Regions from separate parts of the Yersinia fenwicki genome, predicted to be linked through region 2. Evidence: predicted binding sites of a transcription regulator. Region 2 holds the regulator's gene; each other region holds the start of a gene.

Region 1 (3,627 bases), 1.2 Mb from region 2:
GCCTTTCTGGGCCAAAATCCGAGCATCCTGCGCAGTGCGACAAGCGGCAATCATGGTGATATCAGCACCAGCGATAAAAGAGTCCGGTTTGCCAGAAATAATCACTAATCCCTGTAATTGGCTCAAAGCCTGTGCTTGCAGCAATATTTCAGCAATTTGTTCTGCGAATTCAGCTTTTAAGGTGTTCACTTTATCACCGACAACATCAACAGTAATGATACCAATATTGTCGGGCCGAACACTGAGAGTGAATACAGAATGGGCTGGAGCGACAGCTTCCACCAGAGTCGTTTCATCACCACTGCTAAGCGTATTTTCCTGACTCATTACTCCACCTCCAAGATCATTGCTGCACCCAAACCACCCGCAGCACATGCGGTTGTTAGCCCTAATCCCCCACCGCGGCGACGTAATTCATGCAGTGTTTGAGTAATCATACGCGCCCCTGTCGCTGCAAATGGGTGACCATAAGCAATCGAGCCACCTAATACGTTGAATTTACTCATATCAACCTCACCAACTGCCTGGCTACGCCCCAGTTTTTCCCGTGCAAAGCTATCACTGGCAAACATTTTCAGATTAGCCAGAGTTTGTGCCGCAAAGGCTTCATGCATATCGATAAGAGTTAAGTCTGTCAGGGTGATTCCAGCGCGATCGAGTGCTAATGGTGTAGCGTAAGAGGGGCCTAGTAACATATCTTGCCAGACATCAATGGCCGAAAAAGCAAAGCTGCGCAAATAACCTAACGGCTGGAGACCCAATTCTTTCGCTTTTGATTCACTCATCATCATGACAGCGGCTGCACCGTCGGTCAGTGGTGTACTGTTCGCCGCCGTGACACTACCGTGTTTGCGATCAAATGCCGGGCGCAATTTGGCGTATTGATCCATAGTGGAATCTTTGCGGATATTATTATCTTCAGTGATGGCATCACTAAAAGGTGGAATATAAGCCGTCATCACCTCATCGTGTAATAACCCTTGTTGCCAGGCCTGTGCCGCCATTTGGTGAGAACGCAGCGCTAGCGCATCCTGATCCTGGCGACTAATTCCATAGGTTTTTGCCATTTGTTCGGCTGTATCCCCCATGCGTAAGCCCGTTGAATACTCGGCAACCGCAGGTGCTACCGGCAGTAAATCGCGCAGTTTTAAGCGGCTAAACAATTTCAATCGTTGGGATAACGTTCGGGCTTTATTGACGTCAACCAAGGTCCGTGCCAGTGCTTTGCTGACACCAATGGGCAAAACAGAAGAGGAATCTGCACCGCCAGCAATCGCTACCGTCACGGAGCCAGCAATGATGCTTTCCGCCACATTCGCCACCGCCTGAAAGCTGGTCGCACATGCACGCGAAACACTGTAAGCGTCGGTATGCACACTCATGCCCGTGCCCAATACTATTTCACGGGCAATATTTGGCGCTTCTGGCATCTGTACCACTTGGCCGAATACCAGTTGATCAATCAATTCAGGAGCAACGCCACTTCTGGCTAGTAATTCACTGACCACAATTTTGCCTAAATCTACAGCTGGCACACCATGATAAGCAGTTGCCTGCTTGGCAAAGGGGGTTCGCAGGCCGCTGACTATGGCAATGCGATCGCCCTGGCGCGTCACTAGCGGTAATGGCTTACTCATAAATGCTCCTGATAAGTCAAAGTGGCTTTGATGAAAGCATAACAAATAACAGGTCTGACCTGATCCAATTATTGTTAACCAGATATTTACATTTGGTAAACCTATAGAACAGGAAAGTGAGAGCAGGAGCAACTTTTCGGACTAAAAATGGGAAATGAGAAGAACTGACAGGCAAATAACTTATCTGGAAGTGATAAATCAAATGTGATGAATTCAAAAGACGAATCAACCCTAAACAAACGCGAAGCTAAAAGCTCCGCGTTTTTAGGTATCCAACTGCACTGAATAGACTCACAGCAAGGTGTGAATTAACGCAGGCCTAACTGGAAAATCATGGTTTCAGCCTGACAAGCAAAAGTGAAATCAACGGTTAAACGCACACCACCGTCAGCTTCTTCCAGCTTATGCTCGATTAGGCAAGGTTCAGATTCAACAGCGCGCGCTTTTTCAGTTAGCGTTTTCAGCATAACTTCAGCTTCTGTACGATTGTCGAATACACAGCTATAGGAGGCAGTACAATCAGTATTGTCCATGATAGTACCTACATCTATGCAGCAGCAGGCTGCAGTTTCTTCCGCGCTACAGCGATTGTTTGTTGACCCAACAGTTGCATCTGACATCTTCAATTCTCCTCAACGGACATTTCAAAATAGGTGCAAATTGCCTATCAGATAGCGCAAATAGCAATTGGCGCAAACAAATAAGACATAGTGCAAAAAATATTTTCTCTGACGCTATTTTACTACCGTCAGTCATCTGGCACTAGAACTTACTGTTTATAGGCCTATTAAGTGACGGAAATCACACTAAAATTGTTTGTTCAATCATCAATAATGTAATAATTGCTACGAATTTGTGAGGCTTTTGTTAACTGCGTCTATTTTTTGCAATCAAATTCGGTCAAATGTAAAAACATACTTGCAACACCCTCGCTGGTCAGACCTATACTTCAGCCACTGGTCTGCTTTGTCTGACCGATAACGGACCCTACAATCCCGCATTCTCTTGTTACGGTATGTAACATTAATTAAAATAATGAGGTTTTGGTCATGAACCAGAAAAACCTGTTTACCCGATCAGCTCTGGCAGCTGCAGTAGCAATCATTTCTTCAAACGTTTCTGCGGCCGGTTTTCAGCTGAATGAATATTCAGCAGCTGCATTGGGCCGCTCTTTCTCTGGTGAAGGCGCTGTTGCTGACAATGCTTCTGTTGGTAGCCGCAACCCCGCCGCAATGACCTTGTTCGACCGCCCTTCATTCTCCGGCGGTTTCGTGTATGTCGATCCTAATGTTGATATCAGTGGAACATCACCAAGCGGCAAAAGTACCAGTGCTAAAAATATCGCGCCCTCCGAGTGGATCCCAAATATCCACTTTATTATGCCACTGAATGAACAGTGGGCAATTGGGGCTTCCGGTACTTCAAACTATGGTTTGGCCACTGAATTTAATGATGACTACACAGCAGGTTTACTCGGTGGTAAGACTGACCTGAAAACCGCAAACCTCAATTTAAGCGGTGCTTATCGTCTGAATGAAAACTTCAGCTTTGGCCTGGGCTTTAATGCCGTTTATGCCGATGCTAAAATTGTGCGCCACCTCGGTGAGGCCGGTCCACGTGTAGGCCTACCGGCAAGCACTGAAGCCACCCGAATGGAAGGAACCAAGTGGGGCTATGGTTGGAATGCGGGTGTTTTGTACGAAGTGGATAAAGAAAACCGCTATAGCTTTACCTATCGTTCAAAAGTGAAAATCGACTTTGATGGTGATTTCAGCAACCAATTACCGCGAGCTGTTGGGGGTACGGGGGGTGCAGTAGTTCCAGGCGCCCTAACCCTAAACCTACCAGAAGTCTGGGAAGTGTCTGGCTACAATAAAGTGGCACCACAATGGGCTATTCACTACAGTATGGCCTACACCAGTTGGAGCCAGTTCAAAGAGCTGAAAGCTACCGGAACCAACGGTAACACTCTGTTTGAGAAGCAAGAAGG
Region 2 (3,627 bases):
CCACCGGATTATCTGGATGTTGCTGGGCAACTTCTTCCAGCTCGACCAGAGCATCACCGGCACTGAAATGAGTCTTCGCGCGGTGGTGATAGAGAATATTATCGGCGATGGTGCGCATTTGTGTTGAGATAATCTGCATATTACGCTCAAGGATGGCCTCTATCGAACTTTGCTCTATCAGTTCTTCCGCCTTTTCTGACTGATTCATCGCCGCAGTGATATGTTCCTGCAAATCAAGCGCCATCTGGAAGAGAATCAGTAGCCGCTTTTGCTCTTTTTGGGTGGCATTGTGTAGCAGGTTAAACTGTTGATAAAGTTGGTTAATTTTATCCATAATGCCTTGCTGTCTATCCAGCAGGGCTTGCATCATCTTTTCCGCTTTCTGGCGCTGACGGAGCAAAGAGTACGCAGCATCGCAATAATCGGCCAACAGATGGTAAAGCTGACTCAGTGGTTCGCGGATGGGTTGGTCTTTACATAACCGAAACCATAGCCAGGTAAATACCCCGTACCAGAGGGTCCCCACAGCACACATCAATGGTGCTTGCCAAATAGGCGCACGACCTACCATGCTGAGACTGAAAATCGCGGCGATCAATGCGGCTGGGAGCAGCCGGCCATTGAGCTGGCTGATGGCACCACTTACCCCCAACATTAATGCGAGACCAAGCATCACTACCGGCAATGGGATATCCCACAGCAGTAATTGTTGAGTCAGAAAACTACTGAAAGTAAAGAGCGTTCCGCCGACAATCAGCCGCCGGAAGAAATATTGATGGGGAGTATCGAGCGAAGCAATATTACAACAGGCCGGTATCAGAGAGAACATCAACCCCAGCCGCAATTCACCAAAGGCAAATCCCAACGCCGCCGGTAAGCAGAGAACCAGTGTTTGGCGGAGCGCATAATTAACTTCAGGATGATAAATAAGCCGTTGCCATTTCATATAGGCCCAGAAATTTATTAATTACACAAAATAATACCCTAAATAATTCGAGTTGCAGGAAGGCGGCAATTGAGCAAATTCCCAAGAGTCTACTTACTGTAAGCTCAACAACCAGTAAGTGACTGGGGTGACAAATCGATCTGGAACCGATTTGAACACTGTTTGCAGCGGCCTCGAAGAGGCGAGGCCCATGGACGGGCCGAGTAATGAAAGCAACCAACACACATGCAGCTTGAAGTATAACGGGTATAAATGAAGAAAACCGGTGCCGAGGTAGCGGCACCGGTTTATAGGGAATTAACGAGTGCCGTAAACGACAATCGTTTTACCGTGTGCGGAGATCAGATTTTGATCTTCCAGCATTTTTAGTATCCGCCCCACAGTTTCGCGGGAGCAGCCAACTATTTGACCAATTTCCTGGCGAGTAATCTTTATCTGCATCCCATCTGGGTGGGTCATGGCATCAGGTTGTTTTGCCAGATTAAGCAGCGTTTGTGCAATGCGTCCAGTCACATCAAGGAAAGCAAGGTTACCCACTTTCTCAGATGTTATCTGTAAGCGATTCGCCATTTGTGAAGACAGGCGCATCAAGATATCTGGATTGACCTGAATTAACTGGCGGAATTTTTTGTAAGAAATTTCAGCCACTTCACAGGCAGTTTTTGCTCTGACCCAGGCACTACGTTCTTGGCCTTCTTCAAATAATCCAAGTTCGCCGATGAAATCTCCCTGATTTAGATAGGAGAGAATCATCTCTTTACCTTCTTCATCTTTGATAAGCACCGCAACGGAGCCTTTCACGATGTAGTAAAGCGTTTCGGCCTTTTCACCTTGGTGAATTAGCGTACTCTTCGATGGATATTTGTGGATATGGCAATGAGACAGGAACCATTCGAGAGTCGGGTCTGTTTGTGGCTTGCCGAGAACCATTCGCTGTTATCCTCTGTTGTTATCGCTGCCTAACTTAACAGGGCTCAGAGTTCCCTGTACGGCGTGCTTATAAAATACACTTTCTCTTAGCATATTAATTTGCTCAACTGCCGAAAGGTATAGCCAAGATACGTACCGGATAGAAACCCTTCACTGAGTATTGAGAAGCTACCCTATTTAATTCTAAAAACAATACTTTCGGTTCTGTTTGTAGCACAGGATGAGGCTAGTGTCTTGTGTTGTATCGCTTCAGCATGATGAACATCGGGTTACATTGCCAGTTTGTAAATGAAAGCGTAGTCTGAATCGGAAAATTTAACCGGGAGCAAGAGTTATGCAGGCACGTGTAAAGTGGGTTGAAGGGCTAACATTTTTAGGTGAGTCCGCTTCAGGTCATCAAATTTTAATGGATGGGAATGCTGGAGACAAAGCGCCAAGTCCGATGGAAATGTTGTTAATGTCGGCCGGTGGCTGTAGTGCAATTGATGTCGTTTCTATCTTACAGAAAGGGCGTAACGATGTGCGCGATTGCGAAGTGACGTTAACGTCCCAGCGCCGGGAAGAAGCTCCGCGCCTGTTTACGCAAATTAACCTGCATTTTATTGTCAGTGGCAAAGGCCTGACGGATAAAATCGTTGAGCGCGCGGTTGAACTCTCGGCCGAGAAGTATTGCTCGGTTTCTTTAATGTTGGGGAAAGCGGCGACCATTACCCATAGTTTTGAAATCCGTGACATCGCGTAATTAACCCCTTCGTATTTGAAGCTGCAGGGTTGTTAGCTGCACTCGCTCACCCGAATCACTTACTTATGTAAGCTCATCGGGATGAGTTCGCTTGCCGCCTACCTGCAGCCCCAACTACTTTGGGTTGGGATAGCGTCAAATTATTTTTTCTTTCCAGCAATTGCTTTACTGCGGCTTCAAGGACGAAGGATTAACCGATTTTTTTACCTTCCAGCAATTGCTGCACCAACGGTGCCATAATCAGCTCCATTGCCAGCCCCATCTTCCCGCCGGGTACGACCAATGTATTGATATTGGAAATAAACGACCCTTGCAACATTGCGAGCAAGTAGGGGAAATCGATTTGATCCAAACCTCTGAAATGAATGACGACAAAACTTTCATCCAGTGACGGAATGGCTTTGGCGGCAAACGGATTTGAGGTATCAACCGTCGGAACACGTTGGAAGTTAATATGGGTGCGTGAGAACTGTGGCGTAATGTAATTAATGTAGTCGTCCATAGATCGCACCACCGAATCCATGACCGCTTCACGGGAATGGCCGCGCTCGCCGGTATCACGGACTAATTTCTGAATCCACTCCAGGTTGACTATCGGTACCACGCCGACCAGCAAGTCGACATGTTTTGCGACATCATGATGTTCGGTCACGACCCCGCCGTGCAGACCTTCATAAAACAGCACATCAGTGGGTTCCGGCAACGCCTCCCAAGGGGTGAATGTGCCTGGGATCTGGTTATAGGGCACGGCTTCATCATAGGTATGGAGATACTTACGTGAGCGCCCGGTTCCATGCTCGCCGTATTGCGACACACTCTCTTCTAACTGACCAAAGTCATTGGCTTCTGGGCCAAAATAGCTAATATGTCGGCCTTGATCCCGTGCCTTACGGATGACGGTATCCATTTCAGGACGGGTATAACGATGGAAGCTGTCACCTTCAATCTGCGCTGCGCGGATATTCAATTGCTGAAAAATTTTGCGAAATGCCAGACTGGTGGTGGTTGT
Region 3 (3,627 bases), 1.1 Mb from region 2:
GCAACTGGTGCGAATTATGCAGCAGCATGAGCAAAGTTATCATCGTATTCAGCAATTTATTGAAAAACCGCCGGGTGACTTGCGCATTTTCGAGATTTTCCCGCCTAAGCCGCTAGCCAGTAATGCTTTGGGGAGCCGAATTCCTGCATTGAATCGTGACTATCATCTAGGCCGTCGCTGCGGGCGTTATTTTCTGGCAACCGTTGGGCACTGGTTGCTACCACGAGATCAGCTGGATCAGTTTGAGAACAGCAGTGAAAAAAGGTCGATCTCCCTTTCCCGGCGAATGATCCAGCCGCAAGATATTAATCAGCCAGATGATATGGCTGACTTGATTGATAATGATGATTCTTCATTTGCTATCACTCAACCACCAGAGATTACTTCGCCTGCAAATACGGTAAAAGCCTCGCATCGTCATCTTCCACCTCAGATGATAGTTGCAGACAGTGGGTTGATTATTCCGGCAGTGACTCGGAGCAAAAATAAGCCATTACAAGCGGAGATTATTTTGCCGCCAGATGTGGCGAAAACCAAGGGTGATACCGCGTAATGGCAGTGTTCAGCGGGCAAATTCCGTATTTTATCGATACACATTGTCACTTTGACTTTCCCCCTTTTCGTGGTGCGGAAGCAGCCAGCTTATTGAGTGCCGGGCAAGCGAATGTCAGACAAATTATTGTGCCTGCCGTCAGTGCAGATTATTTTCCGCGTATTCTCGATTTGGCTGCGAACTACCCGCCATTATTTGCTGCACTGGGCATGCATCCGCTTTATATTGCGCAGCATCAAAACGCTGATTTAGCCACACTGGCCTCAGCGCTGGCGATTAAAACAGAAAAATTGGTGGCGGTGGGGGAGATTGGTCTGGACCTCTATATGGATGAGCCGCAGTTACCTCGACAATTGGCACTCTTGAACGGCCAGTTAAAATTGGCCAAACAGTATGATCTTCCGGTGATTTTGCATTCGCGTCGTTCGCACGATCAGCTGGCTTCAGCATTGCGTAAAGCCGCTTTGCCACGTACGGGAGTGGTTCACGGTTTTGCTGGTAGTTTAGCACAGGCACAGGCATTCATTCGCTTGGGTTATTATATTGGGGTGGGTGGAACCATCACTTATGAGCGGGCGCAGAAAACTCGTAATGTTATGGCGGCATTACCTTTATCTGCATTATTACTAGAGACAGATGCGCCGGATATGCCGCTGGCCGGTTTTCAAGGCCAACCCAATCGACCAGAGCGGGCGGCTAATGTATTCACTACATTGTGTAAGTTACGTCAAGAAGCACCGCAAGATATTGCTACTCAGCTTTTGCTCAATAGCCGGCGCTTATTTCAATTACCTCTAGCCGGTCAACCCACACTTTAGGTTTTAATGCCCCCATACAAACCATACTAATAGTTAGCAAGATCCACTTTTTTGCTATTTTAATGTGATATATGTCACGTTAATGACTTTGCAGTTACTTTTAGTTGTGTTTAATTGTGACAGAGATTGTTTGAACGCCACATCATGTCGGTATAATCCCTCACCAATATTATTTTAATACAAATTATTAACAGGATTATCTGCATGCTCATGAGTTTAGTCGGAATGGCAGTACTGATATTAATAGCCGTACTTCTTTCAAGTAATTTTAGGGCGATTAATATCCGCACTGTGGTTGGGGCATTTATTATTCAGGTCGGTATTGGCGCGCTGGTTTTATATGTACCGGTAGGGCGCCGTATTCTGGGTGGTATGTCTCAAGGCGTCGCGAATGTGATTGCTTACGGCAATGACGGGATTTCATTTATGTTTGGCGGTTTGGTTTCCGACAAAATGTTTGAAGTTTTTGGTGGCGGTGGTTTTGTATTTGCCCTGCGAGTCTTGCCCGTCATTGTATTCTTCTCCTCATTAATCGCCGTTTTATATTATATCGGCGTTATGCAACTGGTGATTAAAGTCTTGGGCGGTGGATTGCAAAAACTGTTGAGGACTTCGCGTACTGAATCTCTTTCTGCCACGGCCAATATTTTTGTTGGACAAACTGAAGCCCCATTAGTCGTGCGCCCTTATATTGCCACCATGACCCAATCCGAATTATTTGCGGTAATGTGTGGTGGTTTGGCTTCGGTCGCCGGTTCAGTATTAGCGGGTTATGCGCAAATGGGCGTACCGTTGGAATATCTGATTGCTGCCTCCTTTATGGCCGCACCTGGTGGGTTACTGTTTGCCAAGCTGATGGTGCCAGAGACCGAAAAAACTCGTGATAATGTTGATGCGTCCACACTGATTGCTGAAGATGACCGACCGGCTAATATCATTGATGCTGCTGCGTCTGGCGCGGCGTCGGGTCTACAATTGGCACTGAATGTCGGGGCGATGCTACTGGCCTTTATTGCATTGATTGCATTGCTAAATGGTATTCTGAGTGGCATTGGCGGCTGGTTCGACTATCCGCAACTTTCGATGGAATTGATTCTGGGCTGGGTATTCTCGCCAATTGCGTATTTGATCGGTATTCCGTGGAGCGAGGCGATGGTGGCAGGCTCCTTTATCGGCCAGAAGATCATTGTAAATGAATTCGTAGCATTTATGAATTTCGGTCAGTATCTACAGGCCGAAGAGCTGGTGCGCGCTGCCGGTTTGCAGGTACTGTCTGAACATTCTAAAGCCATTATTTCCTTCGCGTTGTGTGGCTTTGCTAACTTATCCTCAGTCGCCATCTTGTTGGGGGGATTAGGTAGCATGGCCCCTAACCGCCGCCACGATATCGCGCGCTTTGGTTTAAAAGCGGTGGCGGCAGGTACCTTATCGAACTTGATGAGTGCCACCATTGCCGGCTTCTTCCTGGCATTATAATTAGGCTAGCTTGACTTGCCATTTTGGGATTGGGTAGTGCTCGGGACTTGTCACGTACTCTGGTTTATAACGTCAGGTGTACGCTCCAGTCCCTGCGCGCTGCCCGCACCCAAATTGTCTGCGCCGCTGACGCCTAATGATTTTATGGTTCAGGCCCATAATTCTGCGTATTTCTGCCCATAAGCTATCCTTGATGCGAGTGGGCGTTTACTGGCTGAAAGCCATAAATCAGGTTATTTTGTGACTCTAATCACATATAATATCGGGGCGTTACAAGTTACTATTGATTAATGTGAATTTGAACACATCTCATGTACTGATAACGTGTTCAAATAGAGCTATAAGTTAGTGCGGTGAGATGGATCTCAATTGCTACCCATATGGGGCTATCTTCAAGGAACCAAGTCCGCTCGCCAACGTATTGAGCTAGAACTATGCGGCTCATAAATAAATGCTCAGCTTTGGCAAGGTGCCGGGACTGAAATAGTGTTGGAGAGTTTTATGACCGATTTAACCGCCTGCGCTAATCTCAATGATTATGCCAAACGCGCACTGAGTTTAATGGATTTAACCACCCTGAATGACGACGATAAGGTTATTGCTTTGTGTCATCAGGCTAAAAGTCCTGCCGGTAATACCGCGGCAATTTGTATTTATCCTCGCTTTATTCCTATTGCGCGTAAAACATTACGTGAGCAGGGAACACCTGAAATCCGTATTGCAACGGTCACCAATTTCCCTCACGGCAATGATGATATTGGCATCGCGCTGGCTGAAACC
Region 4 (3,627 bases), 1.3 Mb from region 2:
GGCCGCCACCCTGTGGCCCGTCTCGGTTGAGGCTGGGGAAATTAGGCAATCACCTAACGATTCACAACCGAAACCTGATCAGGTATCTATCAACCGAACCAATAACCTGAACGAATATTAACCAAAATAACATCAAGTCAGATAAGATGATTCGCCACTTTAACCACTATCTTGCGCAGCGGTGCAACGTCACCTAATGTTCCCATTGGGCGGTGCAACTCACCAGGGAACAGTAGGGCGATATCACCCGGAGCCAGAGTTAATAATGTTTCGGTGGTAATGCCTTCAAATAACCCGTAATCCCGTTCGGTATCAAAATCCATTGTAGGGCGCTGGCCCTGAGCTGATGGTGAAGCACCAATCACCTCACTGCCTTCCAGCAGAATATGAATATCAATATAATAACGATGTAATTCAGGTGCTTGCTCATACAATGGCTTAGATGAGGCAATAATATGATTGAGGTAAATCTCACGGTCTTCAATGTCTAATTCACCCGCGGGTAAATTGTCTAAATCCATCTTGCTGATAGCGGCGAGTGTGCGACGAATAGCATCTGGGTAAAGTGGATTATTCACCGCACTTTTCAGTTCATCAAGTATCATAACTATTCCTATATTTCTGCGTATGCATCATGCCCAGGATTTAAGCACAGTGACTGACGTTATTTTCCTGCGCCAGCGCGGCAATACAGTGTTTAACAACACCAGCAATGTCAGGTGATATATTAATTGGAATGATGTCTGGCTCGCGGGAATCAGGGGTTTCCAGTGTTGCGAACTGGCTTTTTAACAGACTTTCCGGCATAAAATGCCCCGCTCGTTGCTGCATTCTGCGTAATACCAAATCGTAATCGCCCGTCAACCACAGAAAGCGAATTCCCTGATTACCCTCGCGTAGACGGTCGCGATACTGTTTTTTCAGCGCCGAGCAGACTAAAAAACCGACTTCATTTTTTTGTTGCAGGCTATATGCCACGTCACTTAGCCGTTCAAGCCACGGAGCGCGGTCACTATCATTGAGCGGCTGACCTGATGCCATCTTTTGGATATTGGCGCGTGGGTGCAGATCATCGCCATCAATAAATTTTGCGTTAAGTGCCTGTGCCAGCGCTTGGCCCACGCAGGACTTACCCGTGCCAGATACGCCCATAATAATAATGCATTTCCCAGACATAACTTTCCTCGGTGCCTGATTAATGAGTCATCTAACTAAAGCAGTTGGTGCTGTGGGTAGGCAGCAAATGAGCGAATCCCGGTGAGCTTACTAAGGTCAGTGATTCGGGCAAGAGAACGCTGCTAACACCCCCCACAGCTTCAAGTACGAAGATTAAACTGCAACTAACATCCCGCCATCAACAAACAGCAGATGACCATTAACAAAGTCTGATGCTTTAGAAGATAGATACACTGCGGCACCAATCAACTCTTCCGGATCCCCCCAACGGGCGGCTGGCGTGCGTTTGCACAGCCAATCGGTAAAAGCTTTATCGTCCACGAGTGCTTTTGTCATATCTGTTTTGAAATAACCAGGGGCAATACCATTGACCTGAATATTGTAACGGGCCAGTTCAACACACATCCCACGAGTCAACATTTTCACTGCACCTTTGGAGGCAGCATATGGCGTGATAGTGTCGCGGCCTAATTCGCTTTGCATTGAGCAAATATTAATAATCTTTCCGCGTTGGCGTTTAACCATATAACGGGAAACTGCTTGTGAAACTAAAAATACGGACTTCTGGTTTACCGCGATTACATCATCCCAATCTTTTTCTGGGAATTCGGTAAATGCATGACGGCGCTGAATACCGGCATTATTAATTAAAATATCGATTGCACCAATATTATTTTCTATTTGCGCAATCGAATCATTCACAGCATCATGGTCAGTCACATTAAATGCTGCAGAATAAGCAACAAAACCGCTTTCACGTAATTCTGCGGCGGCTTTTTCTGCGCGTTCTGCGGTAATATCATTAATTATTATTTCTGCACCAAATTCGGCAAGGCCTTTTGCTAATAAAAAACCAATGCCTTGAGCGGAACCCGTAATTAATACTTTGCGTTTTTCTAACGAAAATAAATTCTTCATAGTCATTCCTGATGGAAATGGCGCTTATTAATCGACATTATAAAATCAATATTATTGAATAATGACAGTGCGAAAACATGTACCTATCAAACCGTTTTCCGCCTTACCAAACTGTGATACAGATCACTTTAATTCATGTTACGACAAGCTGTTACCACTTACGTGAGCGACATCGCCTTGGTGACGATAAATGGGGGCTATTTGTATGGGCTTTACTTATCAATAGGGAGCGTGTTGGTTTAACCTATTGATAATAAGATAACTAAATAATAGGAAGCATGAGTGTTATTGTATTTTAAATCAGTAACATGCTTTTCATTATCTTCGTTAACAGTGCATAATTACTTTTTACTCTAAATAATTCGAGTTGCAGGAAGGCGGCAAGGGAGAGGATCCCGATGAGCTGACTGTGTTGTAAGTGATTCGGGTTATTGAGTGCAGCCAACGTACATGCAGCTTGAAGTATGACGAGTATATTCTTCCCACACTTTTGTTCCAGGTAGATGCCATGAAAAACCAGCGTGTTACGTTACAGGATATCGCGTTACTAGCGGGTGTGACTAAAATGACTGTCAGCCGCTATTTACGCACGCCGGAAAAAGTGGCTACAGAAACCGGTGAACGTATTGCCCAAGTAATGGCTGAAGTCAATTACAGTGCTGATTCGGAAGGCGAAACTAGCCTCAATCAAAAAAGTCCGAGAATCGGTATCTTGGTTCCCTCCTTTAATAACCAGATTTTCTCTGATTTACTGGCTGGCATCGAGTCGGTCACTGCTGCCAGTGGCTATCAAACACTGGTAGTCAACTATAACTACAATAAAGAACGTGAAGAAGAACAAATAGTTAATCTGCTTTCTTGCCAGATTTCCGGGCTGATACTCACTGATTCTGAACATACCTTACGTGCGGACAAATATCTGAATGCTTCAGAGCTTCCGGTCGCGCAAGTGATGGACTTGGAACCCCAATTCAACCGTATTACGGTCGGTTTTAATAATTATCAGGCTGCTTATGATATGACGGCCACGTTACTGGCAAGCGGGAAGCGAAATGTTGTCTATTTCGGCTCAATGTCTGATGTGCGAGATCGTAAACGTTATCAAGGGTATAGCCAGGCAATGACGGACGTGGGGTTTGCACCACTACATATTACGCCTAATAAAGTTTCATCCGTCTCTATTGGTGCTGGGATGTTGGCATTGGCACGACAAATGTATCCGCAAGTCGATGCTATTTTCTGTACCAATGATGATATGGCGGTGGGTGTGTTACAAGAATGCTTGAAATTGGGCATGGCGGTACCAGCAGAAATGGCAATCTCTGGTTTTCATGGGTTGGATATCGGCCAAGCGACCACTCCAGTACTGGCCAGTGTCACCACTCCACGTTTTGAAATGGGTAAAGTAGCCGCTGAAATCTTGATTAAGAAAATAAAAAAAATCCCTACAATTGAACAGGTTGATCTGCATTATCGTATTTCACTCGGTGGAACTATCTAAGATTTCTGCTGTTGCTGAAATACCTCTGCATT

The links. The regulator CRP, encoded in region 2, controls carbon source genes, mostly activating them, when cyclic AMP is high. The targets are predictions, from matches to a motif close to ATGTGANNNNNNTCACAT.
Positions count from the first base shown of each region.
Region 1: the regulator CRP is predicted to act here: its motif matches at 2,427-2,444, upstream of ACF3VQ_RS06650 (YfcZ/YiiS family protein).
Region 3: the regulator CRP is predicted to act here: its motif matches at 1,434-1,451, upstream of ACF3VQ_RS17810 (NupC/NupG family nucleoside CNT transporter).
Region 4: the regulator CRP is predicted to act here: its motif matches at 2,206-2,223, upstream of idnO (gluconate 5-dehydrogenase).

Region 1 is NZ_CP170755.1:1,438,554-1,442,180, reverse strand. It holds gene fadJ (fatty acid oxidation complex subunit alpha FadJ) at 1-327, opposite strand, end outside; gene fadI (acetyl-CoA C-acyltransferase FadI) at 327-1,637, opposite strand; gene ACF3VQ_RS06650 (YfcZ/YiiS family protein) at 1,946-2,257, opposite strand; gene fadL (long-chain fatty acid transporter FadL) at 2,687-3,627, shown strand, end outside.
Region 2 is NZ_CP170755.1:269,724-273,350, forward strand. It holds gene ACF3VQ_RS01080 (YccS/YhfK family putative transporter) at 1-946, opposite strand, end outside; gene crp (cAMP-activated global transcriptional regulator CRP) at 1,244-1,876, opposite strand; gene ACF3VQ_RS01090 (OsmC family protein) at 2,211-2,618, shown strand; gene ACF3VQ_RS01095 (phosphoribulokinase) at 2,809-3,627, opposite strand, start outside.
Region 3 is NZ_CP170755.1:3,931,294-3,934,920, reverse strand. It holds gene ACF3VQ_RS17820 (patatin family protein) at 1-553, shown strand, start outside; gene ACF3VQ_RS17815 (TatD family hydrolase) at 553-1,371, shown strand; gene ACF3VQ_RS17810 (NupC/NupG family nucleoside CNT transporter) at 1,576-2,847, shown strand; gene deoC (deoxyribose-phosphate aldolase) at 3,349-3,627, shown strand, end outside.
Region 4 is NZ_CP170755.1:1,528,396-1,532,022, forward strand. It holds gene ACF3VQ_RS07045 (YhcH/YjgK/YiaL family protein) at 138-605, opposite strand; gene ACF3VQ_RS07050 (gluconokinase) at 646-1,176, opposite strand; gene idnO (gluconate 5-dehydrogenase) at 1,330-2,094, opposite strand; gene ACF3VQ_RS07060 (substrate-binding domain-containing protein) at 2,603-3,595, shown strand.